DNA from 4 places in the Nonomuraea sp. C10 genome. Region 2 is predicted to be linked to each of the others. Evidence: riboswitches for the same ligand, from Rfam matches in the RefSeq annotation. Region 2 holds a riboswitch; each other region holds the start of a gene.

Region 1 (7,768 bases), on a different contig from region 2:
TCCATCGAAGATCTGACCTGGCAGGACGCGGTGCGCGCCGCCCGGCGCGACCCGGCCACCTGGCGCGACCTGCGCTGGCTGTGCCTGCACGCGACGTCCGGCCTCGTGCTGGGGCTGCTCGGCATCGCCTTCCCGGTCATGGCCGTGCGGGACCTCTCGTTCCCCCTGTGGTACGGGCTGCTTCCCGAGACCGAGACGACCAGCACCATGTACCTGCCGGTCGACTCATGGACGGGCATCGCGGGCACGGCGCTGATCGGCCTGGTCTGGGCGCTGCTCAGCCTGACGATCGGCCCCGGCATGGCCAGGCTGCAGGCGCTGCCCGGGCGGCGGCTGCTGCCGCCGCACCCGTCGGTCGACCTGTCGCACCGGATCGCCCAGCTCACCGCAACCCGGGCGGGCGCTCTACAGGCGCACGCCGCCGAGCTGCGCCGCATCGAGCGCTCGCTGCACGACGGCGCGCAGAACCGGCTGGTGGCCGTGGTCGTGCTGGTCGCGGCCGCCAAGCGGGCGCTGGAGCGCGATCCCGCGACGGCCGGCCCGGTGCTGGACCGCGCCCAGGAAGCCGCCGAGACGGCGCTGACCGAGCTGCGCGGCGTGGTGCGCGGCATCCTGCCGCCGATTCTGCAGGACAGGGGCCTGGCGGGCTCGCTCGCCGCGCTGGCCTCCGACTGCCCGGTGCCGTGCAAGGTGTCGGTGGGCGAACTGGGCGCGCTGCCGCTGTCGGTGGAGACCACCGCGTACTTCACGGTGGCGGAGGCGCTCACCAACGTGGCCAAGCACAGCGGCGCCACGCACGTCCGGGTGGCGCTGCACCGGCGCGGCGACACGCTGCGCGTCGAGATCGAGGACGACGGGCACGGCGGCGCGGCGGAGCGGGACGGCTCCGGCCTGGCGGGCATCCGCCGCCGGGTGGCGGCGCACGACGGCGTCCTCACCCTGGACAGCCCGGCAGGCGGGCCGACGAGAATCGAGGTGGAGTTGCCATGCGTGTCGTGATCGCCGAGGATGACGCTCTGTTGCGCGAAGGGCTGGCGCTGCTGCTGGGCGGTGAGGGGTTCGAGGTGGCCGCGGCCGTGCCCGACCCGGACGCGTTCATGAAGGCGGTGGCCGAGCACCACCCGGACGTGGCGGTGGTGGACGTGCGGATGCCGCCCACCCACACCGACGAGGGCATCAAGGCGGCGGTCGAGGCCAGGCGGCTGCACCCGGAGCTGGCGGTGCTCGTGCTGTCGGCGTACGTGGAGCAGGCGTTCGCCACCGAGCTGCTGGCCGGCGGCGCGAACGGGATCGGCTACCTGCTGAAGGAACGGGTGGGCCGGGTCGGCGAGTTCATGACCGCGCTGGAGCGGGTGGCGGCCGGCGGCACCGCCATCGACCCGGAGGTGGTGGCCCAGCTCTTCACCCGCCGTGACGGGCCGCTGGACCGGCTCACCGCCAGGGAGCTGGAGGTGCTCGCGCTGATGGCCGAGGGCCTGGGCAACACGGCCATCGCCGAGCGGCTGGTGGTCACGGAAGGCGCCGTGCACAAGCACATCCGCAGCATCTTCGCCAAGCTCGACCTGTCACCCGCCGACCGCGTCGACCGCCGCGTCGCCGCCGTCCTCCACTACCTGAACGCCTGACCCCGGCCCTGCCCGTCGCCTCCGGCGGATCGTCGGCCCGAGAAGCCCCACGCATGCGCCGGGAGGATGTCCCGCACACGAGCCCGAACAGCGGACGCGGCGTCTTGCCCTGGATGGAGTGGCCGCTCGTAAGGGGTGCCGCTTGGAGGGTGGGGTGGTCTCCCGGAGGATGCGTGCGCTGCCTTGAAGGGGTGCTGGGCCAGGAGCGTGCTTTCTGCGGGGTTGCGCTGCGCACCTGGAGGGTGGGTTGTTTCGCGGTGGCGGTGGATGGGGTCCGGGTGATGGGGGCGGGGGTGTGATAATCCGTGCGTGGTGGGGTGTTCCAGGCGGGCGCTGTTATGGGCGGGGGTCGGGGCGCTGGTTCCGGCTCGGGGCGGGGTGGGCGCGTCGCCTGGGGCGTTCGCGGGGGTGCGGCGGCGGTGGCGGGAGGTGACCGTCGATCCCGCGTACCCGGTGGGGCCGGCGAGGCGGCGGCTGGCGGAGATGGCGCCCACCGGCCGCCATTTGTGGCCGGATCTGCCGTACCCGTCCCTGAGCGCGACCCCGGGGCGGCTGCTCGCGATGGCGCGGGCGTACGCGGTGAGCGGCGACGCGCGGCTGCGCGCCGGGGTCGAGACCGGCATCGGCCACTTCTGTGAGCACGTGTACGCGGCCGGGGCGGACCCGGTGGGCAACTGGTGGGACTGGGAGATCGGCGCGCCGAAGCGGCTGCTCGACGCCGCCGTCCTCGTCGGCCTGTCGGGGCGGCAGGGCGGCGCGTTGCTGGAGGCCGTCGACCACTTCGTCCCGCCCGACCGGCTGCGCGACTACGACGGCACCAGCACGGGCGCGAACCGGGTGGACCTGTGCCTGGTGACGCTGCTGCGCGCGGTGCTGGGCGCGGACGCGGAGCGGGCGGACCTCGCGGTGCGGGCGCTCGCGCCGGTCTTCCGGTACGTGACGGAAGGCGATGGCTTCTACCGGGACGGCTCGTTCCTCCAGCACGACACCGTCCCCTACCAGGGCGGTTACGGGCTCGTACTGCTGGAAGGGCTGGCGACGCTGTTCGCGGTGCTGCGCGGGAGCCCGTGGGAGGTCACCGACCCGAACAGACGGATCGTGTACGACAGCGTGGAGCGGTCGTTCGTCCCGTTCACGCACGCCGGTCACGTCATGGACCTGGTGAGCGGCCGGGGCATCGCCAGGGACCCGTCCGGCGGCGAGCTCAGGTTCCGCCGCCTGGCCGGCGCCGTGAGGCGGCTGGCCCTCACCGCGACACCCGCCGAGCGCCGCCGCTGGCGAACCCTGGTGGACGGGGCCGGCGAGCAGCCCACGGGGCACCGGCTGTTCCCGATGAGCGCCCGCGCCGTGCACCGCGCGCCCGGCTGGTGCGCGGCGCTCAGCATGTCCTCCGACCGGATCGCCCACTACGAGCACGGCAACGGCGAGAACCTGCGCGGCTGGCACACCGGCTCGGGGATGCTCTATTGGTGGGGCGAGGGCCACGGGGCCCACTACGCCGACGGGTTCTGGGCCACCGTCGACCCCTACCGGCTGCCGGGCACCACCGTCTCGACCCGGCGGCTGCCCGACGGCGCGGGCGAGGCGTGGGGCGGCGCGTGCCCGCCGTTCCGCTGGGCCGGCGGAGCCACCGACGGCCATTACGCGACCGCCGGCCAGCACCTGCGCGGGCTGGAGTCCACGGTGGAGGCGTTCAAGTCCTGGTTCTTCCTCGACGACGCGGTGGTCTGCCTGGGCGCGGGCATCACCGGCAGGGACGGCGCGCCGGTGGAGACCGTGGTCGACAACCGCCGCACCGCCGCGCTCCTCACCGTGGACGACGCGAACGGCTGGGCCCATCTGGCGAGACACGGCGGCTACGTCGTCCGCGACGGCGGCGTGCTGCGCCGCCTGCGCGAGCACCGGCCGGGCGGCGGGATGACGCGCCCGTACGTCACGCTCTGGCTCGGTCACGGGCTGGACCCCAGCGACGCCCGCTACGACTACCTGCTGCTGCCGAACGCCACCGTGGCGGCGACCAGGGCCCGCGCCGCCGACCCCGGATGGGCGCGGGTGCTCGCCAACACGACCTCCCAGCAGGGCGTGCACGTGCCGTCGGCGGGGGTGACGGCGGTCAACTTCTGGCAGCCGGGCACCGCGGGCCCGCTGTCGGCGTCCGGGCCGTGCGCGGTGCTCGTCACCGAGCGCGGCGACGGCTCGGCCACCGTCACCGTGTCCGACCCGCGCCGCGACCTGACGGAGCTGACCGTCACCTGGAACCGCCCGGTGGCGGCGGTGACGGGACGCCCGGCGGCCCTGACAGGGGCGCGGACGGGACGGCGGCTCACGCTGACGTTCGGCCCGCTGCCGGACTCCGTGTCGGTCACCGTCCGGCCGGGCGGAGGCGGGTGAGATCTCGCGGTCTCTGACCGGCGGAAATTTCTCACACCCGGAGAGCCACGACGCGTGCGGCCCGAGTAGTTTTTCAGATCGGACCCCGGCCGTGATAGACGTCTCATGAGATGGTCTTGCAGGATTTGGCCAGCATGAGCTGGTAAGTCTGGTCGGCAGGTCCTAGATCCAACGAGTCAAGGATGTGCCCATGCGCGCCAGAGACCTGCTTGCCGACTATCCCGTCGTGACCCTTGAGACGCCTGTGCTCCAGGCAGCCCGGTTGCTCGCCGAGCAGGATCTGCCCGGTCTGATCGTCAAGAACGACGACCAGCTCACCATTTTGCCGGGCACGGAAGCACTGCGACTGGCCGTGCCGCGCTACATCATGGACGATCCGGCGCTGGCCCGGGTGGTCGACGAGGCGCACGCCGACGAGTTCCTGCGCGCGCTGGGCAGTCGTACGGTGCGCGAGGTGCTGCCCCGGGAGCGGCGGGAGCTGCCCGTCACGGATCCTGACGCGACCGTGCTGGAGCTGGCCGCGCTGATGGCGCGCACCCGCAGCCCGTTGGTGGCCATCGTGGACAAGGGCCGGTTGCTGGGTGCGGTCACGCTGCAGGCGCTGCTGGACAGGATGCTAGGCACATGAGCCCGCTCGCCTGGGCGAGCGTCGCAGTGTTCGTGTCCGCCTACGCGCTGATCGCCACCGAGAAGGTGAACCGGGTGGCGGCGGCGCTGGGCGGGGCGTGGGTCATGCTGTTGATCCACGCGACCAACGCCGGGTCGGCGTTCTTCTCCGAGCATGCCGGGATCGACTGGAACGTCATCTTCCTGCTGCTCGGCATGATGGTCATCGTCGGGGTGCTGAAAGAGACCGGCGTCTTCGAGTATCTGGCGATCTGGGCGGCCAAACGCGCCCAGGGGCGGCCCTTCCGGCTGATGGTCCTGCTGGTCCTGATCACGGCAGGCGCGTCGGCGCTGCTCGACAACGTGACCACGGTGCTGCTGATCGCGCCGGTGACGTTCCTGGTGTGCGAGCGGCTGGCCGTGTCGCCGGTCCCCTTCCTGATCGCCGAGGCGCTGGCCTCCAACATCGGCGGCGCGTCGACGCTGGTGGGCGACCCGCCGAACATCATCATCGCCAGCCGGGGCGGGCTGAGCTTCAACGACTTCCTCATCCACATGGCGCCCATGGTGATCGTGCTGGTCGCGGTGTTCGTGGGGCTCTGCTGGCTCATGTGGGGCCGGACGTTCCGGTACGACCCGGACCGGGCGCAGGAGGTCATGGCGCTGGACGAGAAGGAGGCGATCGCCGACCCGTGGCTGCTGTGGCAGTCGCTCGTCGTGCTGGTGCTGGTGCTGGCGGCGTTCGTGCTCCATCCGGTGCTGCACTACGAGCCGTCGGTGGTGGCGCTGCTGGGCGCCGGCGTGCTGGTGGCCTTCACCAAGGTGACCACGGAGAAGTCGCTGGCCGAGGTGGAGTGGCCGACGCTGGTGTTCTTCGCCGGGCTGTTCGTCATGGTCGGCGCGCTCGTCCACACCGGGGTCATCGACCAGGTCTCCAGGGCCGCCGTGGAGGCCACGGCGGGCCGGTTGGACGTGGCGACGATGGGGCTGCTGGGCGGTTCCGCCGTGGTGTCGGCGGTCGTGGACAACATCCCGTACGTGGCCACGATGAGCCCGATCGTGGCGGAGCTCGTGGCGGCGCAGGGCGGCGAGTCGGCGCAGGTGCTCTGGTGGGCGCTGGCGTTCGGGGCCGACCTGGGCGGCAACGCCACGGCGGTGGGCGCGGCGGCCAACGTGGTCGTGCTGGGCATCGCGGCCCGCAACGGCACGCCGATCAGCTTCTGGCACTTCACCAAGTACGGGGTGATCGTCACGGTCGTCACGGTGACCCTGGTGGCGCCGTATCTGTGGTTCCGATACCTGTAGAAACCCCCGCAAAGGTAAAATATTCGCCCCGAAAACCCCTATGCCATAGGGGATCCCGTCGTCGGGGCCCGTTCCGCGCTTGCCCTTTCCCTTGCGCGACGATTACCTTCGAACCCATCGATGGCACGCGCTTGAGCAGCGCTTTTAGGTAAGCCCCCGCGCGTTGCCGATGAATTGCCGAGACCGCGCCCACCCGCGCACATTGCGGGAACACGGCGCGGCCGCCGAATCCGCCCTCTGGCGGAACCGGGGACCCACCTTTCTCTGGGGTGAATCGGTCGCTCTTCACCAAGGGCGCGCCGTAGGGCACTTCCACGCCCGAACCCGACAGCTAACCCGGTAGGCGGCATGGAAGCAAGGAGCAATCCCCGAGCATGGTCAAGCACATCTTCGATCGCATCCCGTCCACCTCCCGCCTGGCCCTGGGCGCCACCCTGGCACTCGGCGCCGCCTTCGCCGGCACCTCCGCCGCCGCCACCGCGGCCGCCGCCTCCCCCTCCCAGCCGCACCCGGTCGCCCACCAGCAGAGCAGCGCGAACCAGTCCACCGCCGTCAGCGCGAGCACCGTCCTGCAGGTCGCCGAGTCGCAGATCGGCGTCACCGAGGACGCCGCCGGCGGCGGCACCAAGTTCCACCAGTGGTACATGTCCTCCCCGCGCGCGGCCGAGACCCTGGCCCGTGACGGCGGCGGCACGCCCGCGCTGTACGCCAACGCCCCCTGGTGCGCGATGTTCGTGTCCTGGGTCGGCGAGCAGGCCGGCGCCCGCTCCACGATCGGCTGGGACGCCTACACCGTCACCCACGCCCAGTGGTTCAAGGACAACAACCGCTGGGGCAGCCAGGCCAAGCCCGGCAGCGTCGTCTTCTTCGACTGGGGCGGCAGCAAGAACATCAGCGCCGTCGACCACGTCGGCCTGGTGAAGAAGGACAACGGCGACGGCACGATCACCACGATCGAGGGCAACACCGGCAACGGCAAGGTCGAGGAGCGCATCCGGCCCGTGTCCCACGTGGCCGGCTACGGCTACCCCGAGTACAAGGCCGCCTGAGCACGTTCTCCGCACCCGTCATTCCTCCGGCGATCCGGTCAGGTCTTCCCTGACCGGATCGCCGTCGTCCGCGGCCCCGGTCAGGACCGCGTTTTGACCGGCCGTTGGCCTGCCCGGCGACGACCCCGGGGGAGATCCAGGGGGTGGAAGCGCGTGCGACATGACGACGGTCCCCTACCAGCAGGACCCGGCCAAGACCAGGCGGTCGCCGCTCAGCGGGCGGCGGCTGCAACTCCGCCACGGTGAGGGCGACAAGCGGCACCTGACCAGCCTGCAAGGACTGTCGGCGCTGTCGCTGGACGCCCTCAGCTCGGTCGCCTACGGGCCGGAGGCCGCGGCGCTCGTCCTGGCCGGGGCCGGGGCCGCCGCCGTGGCGCTGACCCTGCCGATCACGATCGCCATCGCGGTCCTGCTGCTGATCCTCGTGTTCTCCTACAGGCAGGTCATCGCCGCCCACCCCGACGGCGGCGGGTCGTACGGGGTCGCGAAGGCGGAGCTGGGCCGCCGGGCGGGCCTGCTGGCCGCCGCGGCCCTGGTGGTGGACTACGTGCTGACCATCGCGGTCAGCCTCGCCGCCGCGGCCGCCAACCTGGCCTCGGCGTTCCCCGTCCTGCGACCGTACCTGGTGGAGACCTGCCTGGCCGGGGTGCTGCTGCTGACGGTCATCAACCTGTTCGGGGTGTCCGACAGCGCGCGGTTCCTCATGCTGCCCATGAGCCTGTTCGTGGTGTCCGTCCTCGGCGTCGTGGCGGTCGGCCTGGCGCGGTCCGGGCCCGCCGCCACCGTGGGGAC
Region 2 (7,768 bases):
GGGCGACAGGATTTGAACCTGCGACTTCTTGCTCCCAAAGCAAGCGCGCTGCCAAGCTGCGCCACGCCCCGTGGCGCCGGGGTACGCACGCGCTCCGGGACTCCGGTACGCTTACGCCCTGACGACCGGATGCAGTCTAGACCAGACTTCGACCGGTTCGCGCGGACGTAGCTCAATGGTAGAGCCCTAGTCTTCCAAACTAGCTACGCGGGTTCGATTCCCGTCGTCCGCTCCACCTACGAAGGCCCAGGCCAGGGAGACGATCCCGCCGCCTGGGCCTTGCTGTTGTCTGATGGAACCTCGGGTCGCCTATGATCAGCACGACGGCAGGAGGCCCCGTGATCTTCCATCCGTACGCGCTCTGCGCCCTCGTCATCATGCTCGGCGGAGTCGCCCTGTTCGTCGTGATGAGCATCCATCTCTGGAAGCTGTTCTGCGGAAGCGCCCCCGGCGGGGACACCCGGCTCTCGGACGATCGCGAAGACTCCGGGTAGTCAGTGGCCGGGGTGAAGCCAGTGCGATCTATCACAAGGCACTCGGTGAGGCCCGCCGTCCTGGAGCGGGCGGCTCGTAGGCTCGGGTGATGGGTGTACGACCGATCTCGGCCGAGGGGCTGGCCGAGGAGCTCGCCGACAGGGTCGCGGGGTGGCCGCGCGAGGCGTGGGTGCGGGTGGTGGTCGACGGGGCGCCGGCGGCCGGGCCGGGTGAGCTGGCCGATCGGCTCGCGGGGCCGTTGCGGGTGCGCGGGCGGGAGGTGCTGCGGGTGTCCGCGGACGACTTCCTGCGGCCCGCGTCGCTGCGGCTGGAGTTCGGGCGCACGGATCCGGACGTGTTCTACGACGAGTGGCTCGACACCGGGGCGCTGCTGCGCGAGGTGCTGGAGCCGCTGGGGCCGGGGCGGTCGGGGAGGGTGCTGCCCGCGCTGTGGGACAGCGGGGCCGACCGCGCCTACCGCGTGCCGTACCGGACGCTGCCGCCCGGCGGGGTGCTGCTGCTCGACGGCACGCTGCTGCTGGGCCGGGGGCTGCCGGTCGAGCTGGCCGTGCACGTGTGGCTGTCCCGGGGCGCGCTGGAGCGCCGCACGCCCGCGGAGGAGCGGTGGCGGTTGCCGGCGTACGAGCGGTACGAGCGCGAGGTGCGGCCGCAGGAGGCCGCGGATGTGGTGGTACGGGCGGACCATCCGGATCGGCTGGCGATCCGGGCCGTGAACGGGTAGGTGACGGTTATGGCTGATTATGGACGTCCGCTGGAGTTCGGCTACTTCCTGGTGCCCTATGCCGATGATCCGCTGGTCGAGTACGCGCGGCTGGCCGACGGACTGGGGCTGGACCTGATCGGCGTGCAGGATCACCCGTACCAGCGGCGCTACGTGGAGACCTGGACGCTGCTGAGCGTGATCGCCACGGCCACCGAGCGGGTGCGGGTGTTCCCTGACGTGGCCAGCCTGCCGATGCGGCAGCCGGCCGTGCTCGCCAAGGCGGCGGCCAGCCTCGACCTGCTCAGCGGCGGCCGGGTGGAGCTCGGGCTGGGCGCCGGGGCGTTCTGGGACGCGATCGAGGCGTACGGAGGAGCGCGGCGCACGCCCGGGCAGGCGATCGGCGCGCTGGAGGAGGCCGTCGCGGTCGTCAGGGCGATCTGGAGCGGCGAGCGCAACCGGCGGTTCGACGGCGAGCACTACCGGCTCAGCGGCGCCCAGGCGGGGCCTGAGCCCGCGCACCCGATGGAGATCTGGCTCGGCGTCGGCGGGCCGCGGGCGCTCGCGCTCACCGGCAGGGCCGCCGACGGGTGGCTGCCGTCCTCGTCGTGGGCGCCGCCGGAGCGGCTGCCCGAGCTGCAGGCGCGCATCGACGAGGCCGCGGAGAAGGCGGATCGCCGGCCGCGGGACGTGCGCAGGCTCTACAACGTCAACGGCACCATCACCGGAGGCCCGAGCGAGGGCTTCCTCAAGGGCCCGGCCGGGCAGTGGGTGGACGAGCTGACCGACCTGGCGGTGGCCTACGGGATGGACACGTTCATCCTGTGGCCGGAGGGCGACCAGCGGGAGCAGCTGACCAGGTTCGCCGAGGAGGTCGTGCCGGAGGTGCGCCGCCAGGTCGACGCGGAGCGACGCGCCTGACGGGACTGGATCGTGACCGGCGGCGGGAGCAGACTGGGACGATGATCCCCAGCAACTGGTACAACATCGTTCCCGATCTGCCCGTCCCGCCTCCTCCGCCGCTGCACCCGGCGACCAGGCAGCCGATCGGTCCCGATGACCTGGCGCCGCTGTTCCCGATGGAGCTCATCCGTCAGGAGGTCGGCCAGGAGCGGTTCGTGCCCATTCCCCAGGAAGTGCTCGACGTCTACCGGCTGTGGCGGCCGACCCCGCTCATGCGGGCCCGCAACCTGGAGAAGTCGCTGGGCACGCCGGCGCGCATCTACTACAAGTACGAGGGCGTCTCCCCGGCCGGCTCGCACAAGCCGAACACGGCCGTCCCGCAGGCGTTCTACAACGCCCAGGAGGGCGTGCGCAGGCTCACCACCGAGACGGGCGCCGGGCAGTGGGGCAGCTCGCTGGCCTTCGCCTGCGCCCAGTTCGGCCTCGACTGCGAGATCTGGATGGTGCGGGCCTCCTACGACCAGAAGCCGTACCGTTCGGCGCTGATGCGCGTGTACGGGGCGAGCGTGCACGCCAGCCCGTCGCCCGTGACGCAGGCCGGCAGCAAGGTGCTGGCCGAGTACCCCGGCTCCCCCGGCAGCCTGGGCATCGCGATCAGCGAGGCGGTCGAGGTCGCCGCGTCGGCCGACGACACCCGGTACGCGCTCGGGTCGGTGCTCAACCACGTGCTCATGCACCAGACGGTGATCGGCGAGGAGGCGCTGGGGCAGCTGGAGGAGATGCCGGACGTCATCGTCGGCTGCACCGGCGGCGGGTCGAACTTCGGCGGCCTGGTCTTCCCGTTCCTGCGCGAGAAGCTGGCCGGGAAGATCGACCCGGTCATCCGGGCCGTCGAGCCGGAGGCGTGCCCGTCGTTCACGCGCGGCCGCTACGCGTACGACTTCGGCGACACGGCGGGCCTGACCCCGCTGATGAAGATGCACACGCTGGGCCACGACTTCGTGCCCGACCCCATCCACGCGGGCGGGCTGCGCTACCACGGCATGTCGCCGCTGCTGTCGCACATGTACGAGCTGGGGATGTTCGAGGCGGTCACCCGCTCGCAGAGGGAGTGTTTCGAGGCGGGGGTGCGCTTCGCCAGGACGGAGGGCATCCTGCCCGCGCCGGAGCCGACGCACGCGCTGGCCGAGACCATCGCGGAGGCGCTGCGCTGCAAGGAGAGCGGGGAGGAGAAGATGATCCTGACCGCGCTGTGCGGGCACGGCCACTTCGACCTGGCCGCCTACGAGCGCTACCTGTCGGGCGAGATGGAGGACTTCGCGCTGCCGCAGGAGCGCATCGACGAGGCGCTGAGCGGGCTGCCGGCGTGAACGAGGACCCGCCGCCCGCCGGGCGGGCGGCGGTGTCCGTCAGCGCGCGGTGGGGCGCTTGCCGTGGTTGGCCTTCTTCTTCTTGCGTGCCTTGCCTTTGCGTGCGCGCCTGGCCATATGGTCACCTCCCGGTGGTCGGGGTACGGGATCCGACCCAACGTCCCTCTTCACCGGCTTCCCGGCAAGGCCTGGGGTTACCTAACATTCCCCAACATATTCGTGTCATAATTTGGTGGAATCTGTTGGAAGGAGCGGGGGCGTGCTCGCACAGCAGCGCCAGCAGGCGATCCTCGAACGCGTGCGCAGCAAGGGCGGTGTCCGGGTGGCCGACCTCGTGCGCGAGCTCGGCGTCTCCGACATGACCATCCGCCGGGACCTGGAGGTGCTCGCCGACCGGGGGCTGCTGGAGAAGGTCCACGGCGGCGCCACCGCGGTCGGTCCCGGCTCCACCGAGGAGCCCGGCTTCACCGCCAAGTCGGCCAGGCAGCAGCAGGAGAAGGAGGCCATCGCGCGCCGCGCGGCCCAGCTCGTGCGCCCCGGCACCGCGGTCGCCCTGTCCGCCGGCACCACCACCTGGGCGCTGGCCCACCATCTGATCGGCGTGCCCGAGCTCACCGTGATCACCAACTCGATCCCGGTGGCCGACGTCTTCCACCGCAACGCCCGCGCCGACCGCACGGTCGTGCTCACCGGCGGCGTGCGCACCCCCTCCGACGCGCTCGTCGGCCCGGTCGCGGTGGCCGCGATCCGCCGCCTGCACGTCGACACGCTCTTCCTCGGGGTGCACGGGATGAGCCTGCGCGCCGGGTTCACCACTCCCAACCTGCTGGAGTCCGAGACCGACCGTGAGCTGGTCAGCGCCGCGCACCGGCTCGTGGTGCCGGCCGACCACACCAAGTGGAACACGGTCGGCATCAGCACCATCGCCGAGCTGACGGAGGCCGACGTGGTCATCAGCGACGCGGGGCTGCCCGAGGAGGCACGCAGGGAGCTGGCCGACAGGGCCGGAGAGTTGATCATCGCAGAGGGGGCGGCGTGAAGCGCACCATCACCGAGCTGGCCGACGGCCGGGAGCTCATCTACTTCGACCGGAGCGACGGCGCCGACCGCAGCGCGATCGACCGGCGGCCGCTGGACCCGCGGCCGGTGGCGTCGGAGCTGCGCTACGACCCGCTGACCGAGGAGTGGATCGCGATGGCGGGCCACCGGCAGACCCGGACGTTCCTGCCGCCGCCCGACGAGTGCCCGCTGTGCCCGTCGTCCGACACGCGGGCGTCGGAGATCCCGGCGTACGACTACGACGTGGTCGTGTTCGAGAACCGCTTCCCCTCCTTCTCCGGCAATCTCGGGACATATCAGGATGTCGGAGGGCTGAGCGAGGTCCGGCCGGGCATGGGGCGGTGCGAGGTGGTGTGCTTCACCTCGACGCACGACTCGTCCTTCTCCCGGCTCTCCGACGACCGGGTGGAGCTGGTCATGGAGGCCTGGGCCGACCGTACGGCCGAGCTGTCCGCGCTGGAGGGCGTCGAGCAGGTCTTCTGCTTCGAGAACCGGGGCGAGGAGATCGGCATCACGCTCTTCCACCCGCACGGGCAGATCTACGCGTACCCGTACGTGACGCCGCGCACCAAGCTGCAGCTCGGGGCGGCCCGGCGGTACGCGGAGCGGCGACAGGGCCGCAACCTGTACGCGGACGTGCTGGCCGCCGAGCGGGAGGCCGGGGTCCGGGTGGTGGCGGCCAACGAGCTGTGGACGGCGTTCGTGCCGGCGGCCGCGCGCTGGCCGTTCGAGGTGCACCTCTACCCGCACCGGCAGGTGCCCGACCTGGCGGCGCTGTCGGAGGCCGAGCGGTCCGCGTTCGCCCCGCTCTACACCTCGGTGCTGCGCGCCCTGGACGGGCTGTTCGGGGTGCCGATGCCGTACATCTCGGCCTGGCACCAGGCGCCGGTCCGGCAGGACCGCGAGCTGGGCTACCTGCACCTGGAGCTGTTCTCCATCAGGCGGGCCCCGGGCAAGCTGAAGTATCTGGCAGGATCCGAGTCGGCCATGGGCGCGTTCGTCAACGACGTGCTCCCCGAAGAAGCCGCACGCATGCTTCGATCACAGGTAGATCACTAAGAGATTTCCGTTTGACTCGCATTACTTGTGATCTACCACTACTATCCCTTCCAGCACGACCGTAAAGCGCCGTGTGAACATGCCTAATCCTGGGCGAGGTGCCCAGGAGCCGGGGACCCAATTGCACTTGGGGTGAATCCACTTCGGTGGTAGGGAGCGCTCCCGTACCCGAACCCGTCAGCTAACCCGGCCGGCAGAGGGAGAGGACCCATCACGTGGCGGCAGCGTCCCCCGCGCACCTTGCCATCGGTTTCGTCACCGCCGCGGCGGTGCTTTTCACCCCGGCCCTGACCACGTCCGCGGCGGCGGACCCCAAGCCCGGCGAGCAGCAGCTCCGCAAGGAGCTGAAGCAGCTCAACGCCAAGGTCGACAAGCTGATCGAGCGCTACAACCTCAAGCGCGTCGAGCTGGCCGAGGCCCGCAAGGCGGCGGAGGAGGCCGACAAACGGCTGGCCACCGCCGAGCAGACCCTGAGCTCCGCCGAGGACCGGGTCGCCGAGCTGGCCCTGCTGCAGTACCAGAGCGGTGGCATGCAGCTGCCGAGCCTGATCCAGTTGCCCGACGGCCGCAACGCCGCCCTGCTGGCGCAGCTCACGGCCGAGCAGCAGGCGCTGGTCGACAAGGTGGCCGAGGCCCGCGACGAGACGAAGAAGGCGGCCGACGAGGCCACGGCGCTGACCAAGGAGATCGAGTCCGACGCCGCCGAGGTGGCCGGCCAGCGCGAGGAGGCCGAGGGCGTCATCAAGGACATCGAGAAGAAGCTGGAAGATCTGGTGCCGATCGCCACCGGCCGCCGTTCCGACGGCACCTGGGCGCCGCAGCTCCCGTCGGGCGCCGACAACATCACGCCCCGCACCCGGCTGATGAAGACCGAGATCGCGAAGAACTTCGCCCTGCCGTTCAGCGTGGGCTGCTTCCGCTCCGGGTCGAGCGGCGAGCATCCGCTGGGCCGGGCCTGCGACTTCATGATGAGCACCGGCGGCTCGATGCCGTCAGGGACCAACACGGCCCTCGGCGACCGCATCGCCGAATGGGCCGTGCAGAACCGCGGCAAGCTGGGCGTGAAGTACGTGATCTGGAAGCAGCGGATCAACCACGGCTCGGGCTGGAGCGGCATGTCCGACCGGGGCAGCATCACCGAGAACCACTTCGACCACGTGCACATCTCGATGCACTGAGAAGGGGATCTCCAGCGTCATCGCGGGACGAGCAGCCCTCGGTGGAACGCCTCGGTGACGGCGGCGGCGCGGTCCCCCACGCCCAGCTTGGCGTAGATGTTCAGAAGGTGACTCTTGACCGTGGCCTCGGTGATGAACAGCCGGGCGGCCGCCTCACGGTTGGTGTTCCCGGCCGCCACGAGTTCGAGGACCTCGAGCTCACGACGGCTGAGCAGTTGCGGCGCGGGGGTCCTGACCCGGTTCATCAGCCGTGCCGCCACCGAGGGGGACAGCACGCTCTCGCCCTTGGCGGCGGCCCGCGCGCCTCGCAGCAACTCCTCCCGGGGAGAGTCCTTGAGCAGGTAGCCGGTCGCCCCCGCCTCGATCGCCGGGAGGACATGGGTGTCGGTGTCGTAGGTCGTCAGGACCAGCACGCGCGCGGTGACGCCCAGCCTGGTCAGCTCGTTGATCGCGGTCAACCCGTCCATGCCCGGCATGCGCAGGTCCATCAGGATCACGTCGGGCCGGAGCTCCTGGGCGAGCCGTACGGCCGCGGCGCCGTCCGCCGCTTCGCCCAGCACCTCGAATCCCGGCGCGGAGGCGAACATGCTGCTCAGCCCGTCCCTGACGACGGGATGGTCGTCCGCGATCAACAACCGGACCGTGGCCGCGTGATCGGTCATGCGTGGCTCCCGGCCGGCAGGGTGGGGACGCAGGCCGAGATCCCGGTGCCGGCTCCGGGCTCGGACTCGATCCGCAGCGTGCCGGACAGTCCTTCGACGCGCTGACGCATGATGGTCAGGCCGAATCCGCCGCCGCGGGGCGGCGGTGACCCGCCGTCCGTGTCGAGACCCGCGGGGTCGAAGCCCCTGCCGTCGTCACGTACGTCCAGCGCGACCTCGTGGTCCAGGTAGGACAGGGTCACGCCGACCCTGGTGGCGTGCGCGTGCTTGGCCACGTTGGCCAGTGCCTCCTGGGCCGTGCGCAGCAGCGCGAACTCGGCCTCCGGTGTCATCGGCAGCGCC
Region 3 (7,768 bases), 400 kb from region 2:
GGCCGCTGCTCAAGGACGAGGAGCACCTGGCCTGGCTCCGCGACCGGCGCGCCACCGTGCCGCTGCTGACGAGCGTGTGCACGGGGTCGCTGGCGTACGCGGCCGCGGGCCTGCTCGCCGGCCGCCCCGCCACCACCCACTGGTCGGCCATCGACACCCTCACCGACCTGGACCCGACGATCGAGGTACGGCCCGGCTACCGGTTCGTGGACGACGGCGACACCATCACCGCCGCAGGGGTGTCGGCGGGCATCGACATGGCGCTGCACCTGGTGGCCCGGCTGGCCGGCACCGAGCGCGCCAAGGAGACCCGCCACTACATCCAGTACGACCCGGCCCCGCCGGTCTAGGGGACGCGGCCGACGACGCCGAGCACGCCGCCCTTGACCAGGCCAGGCCACGGGTACGGGTCGTCGTCGTTGCGCCACTTCTGGGCCGGCACCACACCCGGAGGGAGGATCTCCAGGCCGTCGAAGAGCGCGAGCAGGTCCTCCCGGCCGCGCCAGGCGAGGCCGCCCGAGGTGCTGCGCTGGTAGACGCCGCGGACCCCGTCGACCTTCGCCGCCTCGCTCTCCCCGGGCTCGATGTAGCCGTGCGAGACCACCAGGTGGCTGCCGGACACCAGCGGCTGCCGGAGGGCCGCCACGATCTTGGCCACCTGGTCGTCGTCGTGGAAGAAGTGGAAGACGGCCGCCACGACCACCGCCACGGGCCGGGAGAAGTCCAGATGCTCTTCGGCGGCGGCCAGGATGGCGTCGGGCTCGGCCAGGTCGCCCTGGACGATGATCGTCTCGGCGTTGTCGGCCAGCAGGGCGCGGGCGTGGGCGAGCACGATCGGGTCGTTGTCCACGTACACGATCTTCGAGTCCGCGGCGACCCGCTGCGCGACCTGGTGGACGTTGTCCTGCGTCGGCAGGCCCGTCCCGATGTCCAGGAACTGCCGGATGCCGGACTGCGCCAGGTGCCGCACGCTCCGGATGAGGAATCCCCTGTTGGCCAGGGCCACCTCGCGGATGTCGGAACCGGTCTGGCGGGCGAGCTCGATGACTTGCTCCGCGGCCTCCCGGTCGGCGGGGAAGTTGTCCTTGCCGCCCAGGTAGTAGTCGTACATGCGGGCCACACTGGGCACGTTGGGGTCGATCTGCCCCGGAAGCTGCGCCATGTCCTCGCCTTCCACGTAGCCTCTGCCGCAAATGTAGTGCTTTTTCGTGACGAACGGATCTTTATCCTCTAGAAAGAGGTGATCCGGTGGGACGGTATGGGCCAAGGGCTGATGCGGGCGATACTTTGGTCCGATGCGGCGGGCCCGCCGGGGGTGTCAGCGTTGCCCGCATGGGGTTCATCGGAGTCATTCTCATGATCCAGGGGTTCGGCGGGTTCGTGGCCCGCCAGTTCTTCGACCGCGACTTCGGGCTGCTGCATCTCTGGCTCGACGGCGCGACGCTGACGGTGGTGAGCGTCGCGCTGGGCGTGCTCGGCCTGGTGCTCGCCCTGGCCAGTCTTCGAGACAGGTCGTGACGGGAGCGGCCGAGGTGACCGGCTGGCTCGCGTCCAGGGCCGTCCCGCTCGACGGGCTCGACCCGCGCGGGCCGGTCGCCGGCCTGGAGCCGCTGCGCGAGGTCCTCGACGGTGTCAGGGTGGTGGGGCTGGGGGAGGCGACCCACGGCACGCGGGAGTTCTTCCTGCTCAAGCACCGGCTGCTGCGGTTCCTCGTGGAGGAGCTGGGGTTCACCGTGCTGGCGATGGAGGCCAGCGTGTCGGCGTCCGAGGCCCTGGACGCCTACGTCCTGGGCGGAGCGGGGGAGCCGGAGCGGCTGCTGGCCGACCTCGGGTTCTGGACGTGGCGGACGCGGGAGATGCTGGCCGTGGTGGAGTGGATGCGCGCGCACAACCGCACCGCCGAGCCGAAGGTGCGCTTCGCCGGGATCGACCCGCAGTTCCCCGCAGCGTCGCTGCGGTGGCTCCGCGATCACCTGGGTGAGCGGGCCGGCGAGCTGCTCGGGCCGCTGGCGGTGCTGGGGGAGACGCGCCTGGGAGTGGGGGAGCCGCTCGACCCGGCGATCGAGGCGGCCGCCCGCGGGCTGGCCGACGAGGTGGGCGCCGGCGGCCCGGAGGAGGCGCACGCCAGGACCGTGAGCCAGTTCGCGACACTGGTCACGCGGCCGATGCGCGACGCCGACGGGGCGCGCACCGCCGGGGCGGCCCGCGACCAGTTCATGGCCGACAACGTCGACCGGCTGCTGGAGGACCCGGCCGCGAAGGTCGCCGTCTGGGCCCACAACGGTCACGTGGCCGCCGGCCACTACGCGCGCCTCGGTGCTCCGGTCATGGGAGATCATCTGCGTCAGCGTCACGGCGCCGGTTACTACGCGCTCGGCCTGCTGTTCGGACAGGGTGAGTTCCGGGCCAGGCGGCTCCGGTTCGGCAGGCCCGACGTGCGGCGGCCGCCGGTGCGCCACCGGGTGCCCGCCGCCGGCAGGCCCGACGTGGCCGAATCCCTGCTGGCCGCCGCCTGCCCCCGCGATCACGTCGTCGACCTGCGCCTCGGGCCCAGGCCCGAGGCGGTGACCCGGTGGCTGGGCGAGCAGCAGTACGTGCGCGGTTACGGCGCCACGGCCGGGCGCTTCTCGTACAAGCTGACCTTCACCCCGGCCGTGCTCGGCGCCGCCTTCGACGGGCTCGCCTACATCGCGCACGGCACCTGTTCGACCCCGCTGTAAGGGTTGTCACAGCGGGGGCCGGGGGCCGATGGCGCCCAGGCGGTCGGCGTATCTGCCGAGGCCGAGTGCCATCGACTCGACGGGCCGGTCCGCGCGCCGCACCGGCACGCCCATGGCGGCGCGCAGGCGTCTGGCCAGGCCGCGCAGCAGCGCGCCGCCGCCGGTCAGCACCGCCCCGTGCGCGGCGACGTCGGCGGCGAGCTCGGCGGGGCAGCGCTCCAGGGCCGTCGCCGCCGCGCGGGCGATGGCGTCGGCCGGCGCCCGGGTGACCTCGTACAACTGCTGGACGGGCAGCCACGCGACCCGCTCGCGCCGCGACTCCGGGTCGAGGCCGCGGACGATCACGTGCCGGTCCAGCGGTTTCCAGGACGGGCCCGCGCGGAGCTTGGCCGCCTCCGCCTCCGCCTCGCCGACCAGCAGCCCGTGCTCACGGGCGACCAGGGTGGCGATCGCCGCGTTCACGGCGTCGCCGCCGGCGTGGACGGTCCCGGCGGCGACGACGGCGCCGCAGGCGAGGATCGCGATCCTGGTCAGGTGAGGGCCGATGTCGACGATCATGCGCCCGGCCGGCTCCGTCACCGGGAGCCCCGCGCCGAGCGCCACCGCGACGGCGTGCTCCACGAGGTACACCCGCCTGGCGTCCGCCTCGTAGGCCAGGTCGCGCACGGCCGAGCTCAGGATGGGCGGGGCGCCGTCGGGCAGCGCCATCACCAGCCGCGGCCGGGCGTACGGGTGCCCGTGCACCTTGCTCAGGAAGTGCTTGACCAGCCGCCCGGCGAGCTCGCCGCCCTCGCGCACCGGCCAGCGGGCGATCCCGTCGTCGTCCCGTACCGCCCGCGTGCCCGCCCCGCTGGAGGGCGAGCACGCCGCGTACGCGTCCGCGCCGAAGAGCGTGCGGCCCGTGGCCGCGCAGGCCGCCGCCATCGACGGCTCGTTGAGCACGACGCCCAGGCCGGGGGCGTAGATCTGGGTGGTGGCCGTGCCGAGATCGATCGCGAGATCCCGGCCGAGGAACGCGAGCGGGCTCACCGCCGCGGCTCCGGGGGGTAGAGCTGCATGTCCGTGGTGTTTCCTCGATCGGGTCAAGGCAACACCAAGTCGCCGGCGCGCGTCCCGCCGATGATCCCGGTTATGCGCTGTCAAGGCCTGCGTGCGAAGCTGGAGGCTGTACGCACATCAGGAGGCCCTCATGGCGGAAACCCCGGAGCCGGAAGTCGACGAGACTCCCGAGGACGAGATGAAGCGCAAGTTCCGTGAGGCACTGGAGCGCAAGCGCGGCCAGCAGGCGGGATCTGGCGGCAGTGGTAGGGGCGCCGACCATTCCAAGATCCACGGAGCCCACGGCCCGGCTGCCGGCAAGCGGTCCTTCAGGCGCAAGAGCGGCGGCTGAATCTGGGTGTTCAAGGGGGTACGGCATGCCGTACCCCCTTTTTCTAGGTAGATCTTCGCCCGAATCATGGGCTTACCTTTGCGTTTGTCCGATTTGCTCGCTAGATTGGTCGGCGTTACCAGGCAGTGACCTTGGCTCTTCACCAGGAAGAGGCGGCTGCCTGGCGCCGAATCCCGCTCCCCCGCGGGAACCGGGGACCCACCTTCTGGGGTGAATCCGGCCCATGCGGCCGGTAGGGCATCTCCACGTCCGAACCCGTCAGCTAACCCGGTAGGCGAGATGGAGAGGACGTTTTCCTGTGATGAATCACCGCGCCCGTCCCCCCTACCGCGGGATGTCATCGGCCGCCGATTGAGCGGCACCATTTCCTGATCTTCCTTTCGCGCTCCCACCGTAGCGTCCGTACGGCTTGATGCCCGGCTACGTCGTTCCGCGAGCGCATCTTTGCTGTTGCCTCACAAAGGACTTCTGTTTTTCATGTCTGCTCGTTTCAGCATGCGTTCCATCGCCGCGATCGTCGCCGCCGCCGGCACGCTGGCGCTCGGCTCCGGCGCCGCCGCTCACGCCGACACCGACAAGGGCACGGAGAAGGTCCTGCTCCAGGGCGAGACCACGGCCTCCTACTTCTGGGACGACGGCTCCGGCCGCGCGGGTGACACCGGCCTGCCGGCCAGCGGCAAGCCCATGCAGAAAGGCATGGCCGCCAGCCCCAGCTGGCCGCTGCTGACCGAGGGCTACGTCGTCTACAAGGGCAAGAAGGCGCCGTTCTTCGTCGGCGACCGCGGCCCGGGCGTCCCGTCCAGCAAGGGCATCATGCTCGACCTGGACGGCAAGACCTTCGCCGACCTGACCGGCGGGAAGTTCAACCCGCGCACGCTCATGGTGGACGGCAACGGCGGCAAGGGCCACATCGAGGTCGAGTACGTCATCACCAAGTGGGGTGACGGCCTGGGCCTGAAGAACCACCCGGTCGCCTTCTCCGAGGGCGCCTACAAGCGCATGGACCGCAACCCGGCCGCCCCGCCGGTCCTGGCCGGGGACAAGGCGGACGACAAGGCGGACAAGAAGGACGAGGAGAAGGCCGTCGCGGGCCAGTCCGGCAGCGACAAGGCCGAGCCCGTGAAGACCAGCCCCGTGAAGGCCGACCCGGTGAACCTCGTCAAGGCCCCGGCCGAGCCGCAGCCCGCCGCCGGCGGCGCCGAGGCGGCCGCGGCCACCGAGCGGAGCAACGTGGCGGGAGCCGCCGTGGCCGGCGGCGTGATCCTCGTCGGCGGCGGCCTGGTGCTGGGCCGCGAGCGCATCCGCAAGCTCGTGCGCCGCTGACCTTTGCGTCACCACGATTAGAATGTCATTCTAGAGCCGTGACCTCGACCGCATCGGCTCATGGAATCGACATCGCGTACGAGAGCTTCGGCTCTCCCGACGGGCGCCCGCTCCTCCTGATCATGGGGCTGGGCGCCCAGCTCATTCACTGGGACGACGAGCTGTGCGAGCAGCTCGCCGAGCAGGGGCACCATGTCGTCAGGTTCGACAACCGCGACGCCGGGATGTCCACCCACCTCCACGAGGCGGGCGCGCCCGCACCGGGCAAGCCGGCGCCCTACCTGCTGGACGACATGGCCGCGGACACCGCCGGGCTGATGGACGCCCTCGGCTGGCCGGCCGCGCACGTGATGGGCGCCTCGATGGGCGGCATGATCGCCCAGTCGCTCGCCATCCGGCATCCCGAGCGGGTGCTCACCCTCATCTCGATCATGTCGACCCCCGGTGGCGCGGTCGCCCCGCCGAGCGAGAGCGCCCGGTCGGTCCTGTTCACCAAGCCGGTGACCACCCGGGAGGAGGCCATGACCCAGGCGCTGGCGACCTGGTCGGTCATCGGCTCCCCGGGGTACGAGCTCGACCGCGAGCGTGTCCAGCGGCTGGCCGGGGAGGCGTTCGACCGCGGCCACGACCCGGCGGGGTTCGCCCGGCAGCTCGCCGCCATCATGGCGTCGCCCGACAGGACCGAGGCCCTCACCCGGCTCAACGTCCCGGCGCTGGTCATCCACGGGGCCGACGACCAGCTCGTCCCGCTCTCCGGGGGGCAGGCCACGGCAGCGGCCATCCCGGGCGCCGAGCTCAAGGTCTTCCCCGGCATGGGGCACGACCTCCCGCGGGCGCTCTGGCCGGAACTCGTCGAGGCCGTCACCAAGCTCACCGCCGGTCACGCGGGCCCGGCCCGCTGATCCCGGGACCGTTGGAAGGGGCGCACCTCGCGAAGCGCCGGGAGGCTGCCGCTCGCGAGATGCGCCCCGGCGGCGGCACGCGCTCGCCGCGCCCGGACGCGTGCCGCCGGGTTCTCGGGGGAGGGTCAGACCTCCAGCTTCTCCTCGATGCTCTTGAGATGGTGCCTGGCCAGGGCCAGGTTGGCCCGGCCGCGGTCCAGGGCCAGATAGAGGAACAGGCCCTTGCCGCCGCGCCCGGAGATCGGCCGGATGATGTGGTACTGGCCGCCGAGCGTGATGAGGATGTCCTCGATGGCGTCGTTGAGCCCGAGCGAGTCCATCGTGCGGAGCTTCGCCTTGACGACCTCGGTGTTGCCGGCCGCGGCGACCTGGAGGTCCAGGTCCTTGGACCCGCCCAGGGCGCCGAGCGCCATGCCGCTGCCATGGTCCACGATGGCGGCGCCGATGGAGCCGTCGATCGCCATCATCTCCTTGAGAGAGATGTCCATGCTGGCCATGCTTTCCTCCGATCAGGAATGGTCACTTCTTGCCTGCTGCCACCGCCGCCACCGCGGCGGCGGTCTTGCGCCCCTCCAGCCGGAGCAGCCCGAGGTTGGCGCCGGGCTCAGCCAGGACTGTGAGGACGACAGTGGGGCCGGCGGCGTAGAACGCGGCGTGGCCCGCGCTGCCGGAGACGAGCGTCTCCTCCAGGTCGCCCCGCCCGGCCAGGATCATCATGCGCCGGCTCATCGCGAGCAGCGCCGCGGCCAGCGCGGACACGTGCTCGCTGCTGTCCTCCGCCAGGTCGCAGGCGATCGTCAGCCCGTCGATGGTGGAGGCCACGCTCCCTTTGACGTCGGCCGTCCGTTCGCGCAGGAGAACCATCTCCTTGAGCACCTCTTGACGCAGTTCCACAGATGGCCTCCTCCTGCGTGAGGGGAACCTCACGTCAGCTCCTCCAACGCCTTCCTGAGCCGCAGCAGCAGCTCGATGTCCGTGGGGTCCCCGGTGACGACCGGGCCGAGCGGGCCGCCGGCGGTGGCGTCCGCCCCGTGCCGGGCGACGTCGAGCCGCTTGACCCGCCTGGGCAGCGGCTCCGTCCCCTCGGCCGCGACGATCAGGCCCGCCGCCGCCAGCCTGCGCACCGCCAGCAGGACCGCGTAACCGGACCGGCCCAGCCGCTTGGCCAGCTCCAGGGGAGTGGCCTCGCCGTCGGCCCCGATCGCCACCTCCCACTGCACGTCGCTGAGCGTCACGCTCTGCCCGGGCATCCGCCGCGCGGCGCGTACGGGGGAGGTGTCCAGGTCGGCCCGCGGCCACGTCTCGGCGAGCCGTGCCCGGCGGCGCGCGCACTCGCGCACCAGGCCGGGCACGTCGAAGTACCAGCGCCCGCCGAGCCAGTGCCCCTCGCCGGGCCGGAACCTCGGCCGGGCGCCGGTCACCGGCAGCAGGAA
Region 4 (7,768 bases), 650 kb from region 2:
GGGCCGAGCAGTCCAACACCTCGCTGGTGTTCGGCGAGGAGTACATCTGCAAGCTCTTCCGCCGGCTCGTCCCCGGCGTCAACCCGGAGCTGGAAGTCGTCACCGCGCTCGCGATCAGGCAGGCGCCGCACATCGCGCAGCCGTACGGGTGGATCGAGACCGACCTCGACGAGACCCCGACCACGCTGGCGATCATGCAGGAGTTCCTGTCGAACTCCACCGACGGCTGGGACCTGGCGCTCACCAGCGTGCGCGACCTCTACAACTCGCTGCCCGGCCTCCCCGCCGCTGAGGCGGGCGGCGACTTCGCCGCAGAGGCGGGCCGGCTCGGCGCGGCCACCGCCCGCGTCCACCACGAGCTGCGCGAGGCGTTCGGCACGGAGGTGATGGAGCCGCACGAGATCAAGCGGATGGCCGAGGACTTCAGGCGCCAGCTCGGCCGCGCCGTGGGCGAGGTCCCCGAACTGCGCGAGCACGTGCCCGCCCTGGAGCTCGCCTACCACCGGGCCGAGGAGCTGACCACCGAGGTGCGCGTCCAGCGGGTGCACGGCGACTACCACCTGGGCCAGGTCATGCGCACCACCACCGACTGGGTGGTGCTCGACTTCGAGGGCGAGCCCGGCCAGCCGCTGGCCGAGCGCCGCGCGCTCTCCTCGCCGCTGCGCGACGTGGCCGGCATGCTGCGCTCGTTCGACTACGCGGCCAGGCACCTGCTGGCGGACCACTCCGAGGCGGCCCGCCTGGAGCCGATGGCCGAGGAGTGGGCCAAGCGCAACAGGGCCGCGTTCCTTGAGGGCTACGCCGAGGGCGGCGGCGTCATCACCCCCGCCGACACGGCGCTGCTGCGGGCGTTCGAACTGTCGAAGGCGGTCTACGAGGTCGTGTACGAGGCCCGCAACCGCCCCACCTGGGTGTCGATCCCCTTGGCCGCCTTCCGCTAGACGGCCGGGCTCTCGAAGGGCGACACCGGAGCGGCGGGGCGCCGCGCCTCCTGCGCGTTGCTGATCCGCAGGACCACCAGGGCCGCCGGCACCGCCGCCACCAGCATCAGCGCGCAGCTCAGCACGTCGAACCTGGCCGCCGACGCCATGGACTCCAGCTCTTCGGCGTTGAAGAACAGCCGCCCGGCCACGAGCGCCACCCAGTTGCCGATCAGCCAGAGCGCCCACCAGAGCGTGACCAGCCCCGAGCGCGGCCAAGGATCGTTCTCGTCCCGATGGCTGGCGCGGTTGTCAGGCCGTTCAGGCGGCCTTGTACTCGGGGTAGCCGTAGCCGGCCACGTGGGACACGGGCCGGATGCGCTCCTCGACCTTGCCGTTGCCGGTGTTGCCCTCGATCGTGGTGATCGTGCCGTCGCCGTTGTCCTTCTTCACCAGGCCGACGTGGTCGACGGCGCTGATGTTCTTGCTGCCGCCCCAGTCGAAGAAGACGACGCTGCCGGGCTTGGCCTGGCTGCCCCAGCGGTTGTTGTCCTTGAACCACTGGGCGTGGGTGACGGTGTAGGCGTCCCAGCCGATCGTGGAGCGGGCGCCGGCCTGCTCGCCGACCCAGGACACGAACATCGCGCACCAGGGGGCGTTGGCGTACAGCGCGGGCGTGCCGCCGCCGTCACGGGCCAGGGTCTCGGCCGCGCGCGGGGAGGACATGTACCACTGGTGGAACTTGGTGCCGCCGCCGGCGGCGTCCTCGGTGACGCCGATCTGCGACTCGGCGACCTGCAGGACGGTGCTCGCGCTGACGGCGGTGGACTGGTTCGCGCTGCTCTGCTGGTGGGCGACCGGGTGGGGCTGGGAGGGGGAGGCGGCGGCCGCGGTGGCGGCGGCGGAGGTGCCGGCGAAGGCGGCGCCGAGTGCCAGGGTGGCGCCCAGGGCCAGGCGGGAGGTGGACGGGATGCGATCGAAGATGTGCTTGACCATGCTCGGGGATTGCTCCTTGCTTCCATGCCGCCTACCGGGTTAGCTGTCGGGTTCGGGCGTGGAAGTGCCCTACGGCGCGCCCTTGGTGAAGAGCGACCGATTCACCCCAGAGAAAGGTGGGTCCCCGGTTCCGCCAGAGGGCGGATTCGGCGGCCGCGCCGTGTTCCCGCAATGTGCGCGGGTGGGCGCGGTCTCGGCAATTCATCGGCAACGCGCGGGGGCTTACCTAAAAGCGCTGCTCAAGCGCGTGCCATCGATGGGTTCGAAGGTAATCGTCGCGCAAGGGAAAGGGCAAGCGCGGGACGGACCCCGGCGACGGGATCCCCCATGACATGGGGGATCCCGCACGAATTCTTTACCTTCGATCCGGTTACGAACCGTCGGGCGAGGAGCCGAGCCGGGGGACGTGGCGCAGGGCGGTGGCCGCCAGGATCGCCGCGGCGAGCAGGACGACGGAGGCGGCCGCCGCCGTGACCGTGAGGCTCGTGGTGAAGGCGGCCCTGGCCGCCTCCGCGAGCGTGGCGGCGACGGAGGCGGGCTGACCGGACGCGACGGCCATGGCGCCGCCCAGGGTGTCGCGGGCCGCTGCCGCCGCCTCCGCGGGGACTTCCTCCGGTACGCGCAGGCGGGCCTGGTAGACGGCGGCGGCGATGCTCCCGAAGACGGCCAGCCCGGCCGCGCCGCCGAACTCCTGGGCGGTCTCCGACAGCGCCGCCGCCGAGCCGGAGCGCTCCGGCGGCGCCGCGCCGACCACGATGTCGATGCCCAGCACGAGCAGCGGCGAGCCGCCCAGGAAGAACAGCGTCTGCCCGGTCACCAGCGCGGCGAGCCCCGACGTGCCTGCCATCGTGAGGAGCAGGACCCCTGCCGCGCCGAGCACCAGTCCCCCGGCCGCGAGGACCGCGGGCCGGACCCGCCGCGCCAGCGCCGGGGTCGCCACGAACCCGAAGATGATCGCCACCGCGTTGGGCAGCGTCCACAGCCCGGCCTCCAGCGGCGACAGGCCGAGCACGAGTTGCAGGTACTGCGCCGTCAGCAGGCCGATCCCCGGCCCCACCAGGATGACCAGCATCAGCGTGCCCAGCGCCCCGGAGAAGCGCCGCTCGGCGAACAGCCGCAGGTCGAGCAGGGGTTCGGCCAGCCCGCGCTGCCTTCGTACGAAGACCACCGCCAGCGCCGTCCCGGCTACCAGGGAGAGCGGCGCTACGGCGCCCGCCCCGCCGGCGGCCAGCTCCTTCACCCCGTAGGTGACCGCGAGCGCGGCCGCGACCGACAGCACCACGCTGGGCGCGTCGATCCGGCCCACGGCGGGCGAGCGGTACTCGGGCAGCAGCAGCGGCCCCGCCACCAGCAGCACGGCCATCACCGGCACCCCGAGCAGGAACGCCGCCCCCCACCAGAAGGTCTCCAGCAGTGACCCGCCGAGCAGCGGCCCGATCACCATGCCGCCGGTGAAGCCGACCATCCACAGGCTGATCGCGGTCGTCCGCTGGGCGGGGTCGTGGAACATGGTGCGGATCAGCGACAGTGTCGAGGGCATGAGCGTCGCGCCCGCCACGCCCAGCGCGGCGCGGGCGGCGATGAGCACTTCGGCGCTCGGCGCGTACGCGGCCGCGGCGGAGGCGAGCGCGAAGGCCGCGGCCCCGATCAGCAGCAGCCGCCTGCGCCCGATCCGGTCGCCCAGCGTGCCCATGGGGATGAGGAACCCGGCGATCAGGAACCCGTAGATGTCGTTGATCCACAGCAGCTGCGCCCCGGTGGGCCGGAGGTCCTCACTCAGCGCGGGCACGGCCAGGTGCAGCACGGTCACGTCTATCGAGAGCAGCAGGGTCGGCAGGATGAGGACGGCCAGGCCGATCCACTCCCGCTTGCCCGCACGCTGTTGTATGTCCATGCATGGAACGCTAAAAACCCAACCACGCTTGAGGTCAATCCCCGATAAACCCAAGATTCCGCACTTTCGGTGATTGTCGGGGTGAATGCGGGCAGTGCCACAGATGGACGGTCGCCATAGGGCAGTGTTGGGAGCATGCCGATGAGGACAGAGCTCGACCGCCTCGCGGGCGGGGCGCACCACGATCCGCATTCCGTGCTGGGCGCCCACCCAGGCGCGGGTGGGGTGACCTTCCGAGCGCTGCGCCCGCTCGCCGAACGGGTCCGCGTGGTGCTGGACGACGGCACCGCGCACGACATGAAGCACGTGGCCCACGGCGTGTTCGAGACCACGGTCCCCGGTCTGGACAAGGTTCCCTCGTACACCTTGAGCGTGCGCTATCCCGGCGGTGAGGCGCACGAGACGCGCGACCCGTACCGGCACTGGCCCACGCTGGGCGAGGTCGACCTGCACCTGATCGGCGAGGGGCGGCACGAGCGGCTGTGGGAGGTGCTCGGCGCCCGCGTGATGGAACACCAGGACACGCCGGGCACGGCGTTCGCCGTCTGGGCGCCCAACGCCCGCGGCATCCGGGTGATCGGCGACTTCAACCACTGGGACGGCACCGCCTACCCGATGCGCTCGCTGGGCCGCTCGGGGGTGTGGGAGCTGTTCGTCCCCGGTCTCGGCGCGGGCGAACGTTACAAGTACCAGGTGCTGGGCGCCGACGGCGTGTGGCGCGACAAGGCCGACCCGATGGCGCGCAGGACCGAGCTGCCCCCGCAGACCGCCTCGGTCGTCGAGCAGTCCGACTACGTCTGGGCCGACGAGGAGTGGATGGCGGGGCGGCGCGACGAGCAGCCGCGCAACCGGCCGATGAGCATCTACGAGGTCCACCTGGGCTCGTGGCGGCCCGGCCTGTCCTATCTGGAGCTGGCCGACCAGCTCTCGGAGTACGTGGCCGACCTGGGCTTCACGCACGTGGAGCTGCTGCCGGTGGCCGAGCACCCGTTCGGCGGGTCGTGGGGCTACCAGGTGACCTCCTACTACGCGCCGACGGCCCGCTTCGGCACCCCCGACGAGTTCCGCGCGTTCGTCGACCGGATGCACGCCAAGGGCATCGGGGTGGTGCTCGACTGGGTGCCGGCGCACTTCCCGATGGACGACTGGGCGCTGGCCCGCTTCGACGGCACCCCGCTCTACGAGCACGCCGACCCGGCCAGGGGCGAGCACCCCGACTGGGGCACGTACGTGTTCGACTTCGGGCGCCGCGAGGTGCGCAACTTCCTGGTCGCCAACGCGCTCTACTGGCTCAAGGAGTTCCACATCGACGGCCTGCGGGTGGACGCGGTGGCCTCGATGCTCTACCTCGACTACTCCCGCCGGGAGGGCGAGTGGACCCCCAACGTCTACGGCGGCCGGGAGAACCTCGACGCGGTCGAGTTCCTCAAGGAGATGAACTCGGTCTGCTACCGGGAGGCGCCCGGCATCGCGACCGTGGCCGAGGAGTCGACCGCCTGGCCGGGGGTGTCGCGGCCGGTGCATCTGGGCGGGCTCGGCTTCGGGTTCAAGTGGAACATGGGCTGGATGCACGACACGCTGGAGTATCTCCGGCACGAGCCGATCTTCCGGCAGTACCACCACCATCAGATGACGTTCTCCCTCATCTACGCCTACTCGGAGAACTACGTCCTGCCGCTCTCCCATGACGAGGTGGTGCACGGCAAGGGCTCGCTGATGGGCAAGATGCCCGGCGACGAGTGGCAGCGCTTCGCCCAGCTGCGCGCGCTGCTGGCGTTCATGTGGGCGCATCCGGGCAAGCAGCTGCTGTTCATGGGCGGTGAGTTCGGCCAGGGCTCGGAGTGGTCGGAGGAGCGCGGGCTCGACTGGTGGGTGCTGGAGTTCGACGGCCACCAGGGCGTGCAGAGGCTGGTACGCGACCTCAACCGGTTCTACAAGGACACCCCGGCGCTGTGGGAGCAGGACACCAGGCCCGAGGGTTTCCGGTGGATCGACGCCGACGACGCGCCGGGCAACACGTTCTCGTTCCTGCGGTACGCGAAGGACGGGTCCGCGGTGGCGTGCGTGGTCAACTTCAGCGGCGCGGCGCACGAGAACTACCGGCTCGGTCTCCCGTACGGGGGGCGCTGGGCGGAGGCGGTCAACACCGACGCCTACGAGTACTGGGGCAGCGGCGTGGGCAACATGGGCGAGGTGGAGGCGGTCGACGAGCCGTGGCACGGGCTGCGCTACTCGACGACGTTGCGGGTGCCGCCGATGGGCGCGGTCTGGCTGACCTCTCCGCCTTCCTGACTGGTGCCTGAAAGTCTGGTGAGAAAGGAGCGGCAGGGCCTGTCCGGTCCTGACAAATCACCTTAAACTCCGAGATCATGTCTCCTCGGAGGAAGCCGGTGCGACTTCGCCCCCTGATCGCTGCCGCGATCATGCTGGCGCTGCTCCCCGCGGCGCCGGCGTTCGCCGACGATCCCACACCGACCCCAACCCCCGCCGCCACGAGCGCCGAAGAGAAGGTCGAGGAGGGCTTAGCCGTCGACGGCGGCAGCGTGCGCGCCATCGTCGAGCTGACCGACCCCGCCCAGCACGCCCCGATGGCGGCCAGGGCCGCCGAGGGCAGCGTCGAGGTGCTGCTGCAGCCTCAGGCCCAGCCGTTCATGGTGGTCGAGGGCACGGCCGAGGAGCTGGCCGCGCTCGCCGAGGACCCCCGGGTGACGTCCATCCACCGCGACCGCGCCTACCCGCCCGCGCTGGCCTCCAGCATCGCGCAGATCGGGGCCGACCAGGCGCACGCCGCCGGTCACACCGGGGCCGGACAGAACATCGCGATCCTGGACACCGGCGTCGACCTCGACCACCCGTTCCTGAGCGGCCGGGTGGTGGCCGAGGCCTGCTTCTCCGCCGTGGACGCGGGCGTCGAGTCGCTCTGCCCCAACGGCCAGACCAGCCAGGTGGGCGCCGGCTCGGCCGACGCCACCACGGCCAAGTGCCTGCTGGACGGGACGAACCTGTGCGACCACGGCACCCACGTGGCCGGCATCGCCGCGGGCACCGGCGGCGTCGCGCCCGGCGCGGGGATCGTCGCGGTGCAGGTGTTCAGCCGGGTCAACGACGAGGACCTGTGCGGCGCGGCCGCCTGCCTGCTGGCGTACGAGTCGTCGCTGCGGCTGGCCCTGGACCACGTGGCCTCGCTCACCGAGCCCATCGCGGCGGTGAACCTGAGCCTGGGCGGCATGCCGTACGAGACGAGCTGCGACGACAGCGAGGAGGCGCAGGTCTTCAAGCCGAAGATCGACGCGCTGCTCGCCAAGGGCGTCGCGACCGTGGTCGCGGCCGGCAACGAGTACTTCGAGGGCGCCACGTTCCCCGCCTGCATCAGCTCCGCGGTGGCCGTCGGGGCGAACGACGACGGCGACGCCATCGCCGACTTCTCCAACCGGGGTGCGCTGCTCGACCTGTTCGCGCCCGGCGTGGACATCGAGTCGTCGGTGCCTGACGACCAGATGACCACCTACAGCGGCACCTCGATGGCCACCCCGCACGTGGCGGGCGCGCTGGCGCTGCTGAAGGCGCAGTCGCCGGACACGCCGATGCCGGACCTGATCGCCAAGCTCGTGTCAACCGGCAGGCCGTACGTCTACCAGGCCAACGGTGCCGAGGTGCGGACGCCGCGGCTGGACGTGGCGGCGGCGGTGACGGGCGGCACGCCGCAGCCGGAGATCAGCCAGAGCCCGCCGGCCGCCCCCGACCCGGCCGATCCCGGCCCCACGGACCCGGACCCCGCCGACCCGGACCCGAACCCCGAGCCCGACCCGACGGACAGCGGGCCGACCCCCCAGCCGGAGCAGCCGTCGGACGACCCGACGCCGGTGCCGCTGCCGACGGTCACCGTCACGGTCACGATCACCGTCACGCCGACCCCGGCAGCCAAGGCCGCGCCGGTCTGCACCAGGGGCACCGCGGC

What was found. A riboswitch is a leader RNA that binds a small molecule or an ion and turns the genes downstream of it on or off. The one in region 2 is predicted to bind cyclic di-AMP.
Region 1: it holds a riboswitch for cyclic di-AMP, as region 2 does, so the genes downstream of both, FR742_RS36440 (CHAP domain-containing protein) here and FR742_RS05670 (hypothetical protein) in region 2, are expected to answer to the same signal.
Region 3: it holds a riboswitch for cyclic di-AMP, as region 2 does, so the genes downstream of both, FR742_RS45565 (hypothetical protein) here and FR742_RS05670 (hypothetical protein) in region 2, are expected to answer to the same signal.
Region 4: it holds a riboswitch for cyclic di-AMP, as region 2 does, so the genes downstream of both, FR742_RS02640 (CHAP domain-containing protein) here and FR742_RS05670 (hypothetical protein) in region 2, are expected to answer to the same signal.

What each region holds. Positions count from the first base shown of each region.
Region 1 covers NZ_VPFF01000003.1:1,041,537-1,049,304, reverse strand. Annotated here, with positions in the region: gene FR742_RS36465 (sensor domain-containing protein) at 1-999, shown strand, start outside; gene FR742_RS36460 (response regulator transcription factor) at 987-1,625, shown strand; gene FR742_RS36455 (polysaccharide lyase 8 family protein) at 1,935-4,016, shown strand; gene FR742_RS36450 (CBS domain-containing protein) at 4,207-4,644, shown strand; gene FR742_RS36445 (ArsB/NhaD family transporter) at 4,641-5,927, shown strand; cyclic di-AMP (ydaO/yuaA leader) riboswitch at 6,140-6,288, shown strand; gene FR742_RS36440 (CHAP domain-containing protein) at 6,302-6,976, shown strand; gene FR742_RS36435 (APC family permease) at 7,137-7,768, shown strand, end outside.
Region 2 covers NZ_VPFF01000001.1:1,201,955-1,209,722, reverse strand. Annotated here, with positions in the region: tRNA gene FR742_RS05705 (tRNA-Pro) at 1-71, opposite strand, end outside; tRNA gene FR742_RS05700 (tRNA-Gly) at 162-235, shown strand; gene FR742_RS44335 (hypothetical protein) at 339-494, shown strand; gene FR742_RS05695 (uridine kinase) at 584-1,216, shown strand; gene FR742_RS05690 (LLM class flavin-dependent oxidoreductase) at 1,226-2,116, shown strand; gene FR742_RS05685 (TrpB-like pyridoxal phosphate-dependent enzyme) at 2,158-3,468, shown strand; gene FR742_RS46490 (50S ribosomal protein bL37) at 3,508-3,585, opposite strand; gene FR742_RS05680 (DeoR/GlpR family DNA-binding transcription regulator) at 3,728-4,507, shown strand; gene galT (galactose-1-phosphate uridylyltransferase) at 4,504-5,586, shown strand; cyclic di-AMP (ydaO/yuaA leader) riboswitch at 5,657-5,796, shown strand; gene FR742_RS05670 (hypothetical protein) at 5,802-6,764, shown strand; gene FR742_RS05665 (response regulator transcription factor) at 6,782-7,426, opposite strand; gene FR742_RS05660 (sensor histidine kinase) at 7,423-7,768, opposite strand, start outside.
Region 3 covers NZ_VPFF01000001.1:801,420-809,187, forward strand. Annotated here, with positions in the region: gene FR742_RS03730 (DJ-1/PfpI family protein) at 1-350, shown strand, start outside; gene FR742_RS03735 (SAM-dependent methyltransferase) at 347-1,162, opposite strand; gene FR742_RS45030 (hypothetical protein) at 1,333-1,518, shown strand; gene FR742_RS03740 (erythromycin esterase family protein) at 1,533-2,720, shown strand; gene FR742_RS03745 (rod shape-determining protein) at 2,727-3,749, opposite strand; gene FR742_RS03750 (DUF5302 domain-containing protein) at 3,910-4,110, shown strand; cyclic di-AMP (ydaO/yuaA leader) riboswitch at 4,265-4,402, shown strand; gene FR742_RS45565 (hypothetical protein) at 4,588-5,433, shown strand; gene FR742_RS03760 (alpha/beta fold hydrolase) at 5,472-6,335, shown strand; gene FR742_RS03765 (hypothetical protein) at 6,461-6,832, opposite strand; gene FR742_RS03770 (roadblock/LC7 domain-containing protein) at 6,855-7,229, opposite strand; gene FR742_RS03775 (MarR family transcriptional regulator) at 7,259-7,768, opposite strand, start outside.
Region 4 covers NZ_VPFF01000001.1:551,624-559,391, reverse strand. Annotated here, with positions in the region: gene FR742_RS02650 (maltokinase N-terminal cap-like domain-containing protein) at 1-941, shown strand, start outside; partial or broken gene FR742_RS02645 (DUF4328 domain-containing protein) at 938-1,207, opposite strand; gene FR742_RS02640 (CHAP domain-containing protein) at 1,242-1,916, opposite strand; cyclic di-AMP (ydaO/yuaA leader) riboswitch at 1,930-2,078, opposite strand; gene FR742_RS02635 (MFS transporter) at 2,287-3,810, opposite strand; gene glgB (1,4-alpha-glucan branching protein GlgB) at 3,952-6,102, shown strand; gene FR742_RS02625 (S8 family serine peptidase) at 6,201-7,768, shown strand, end outside.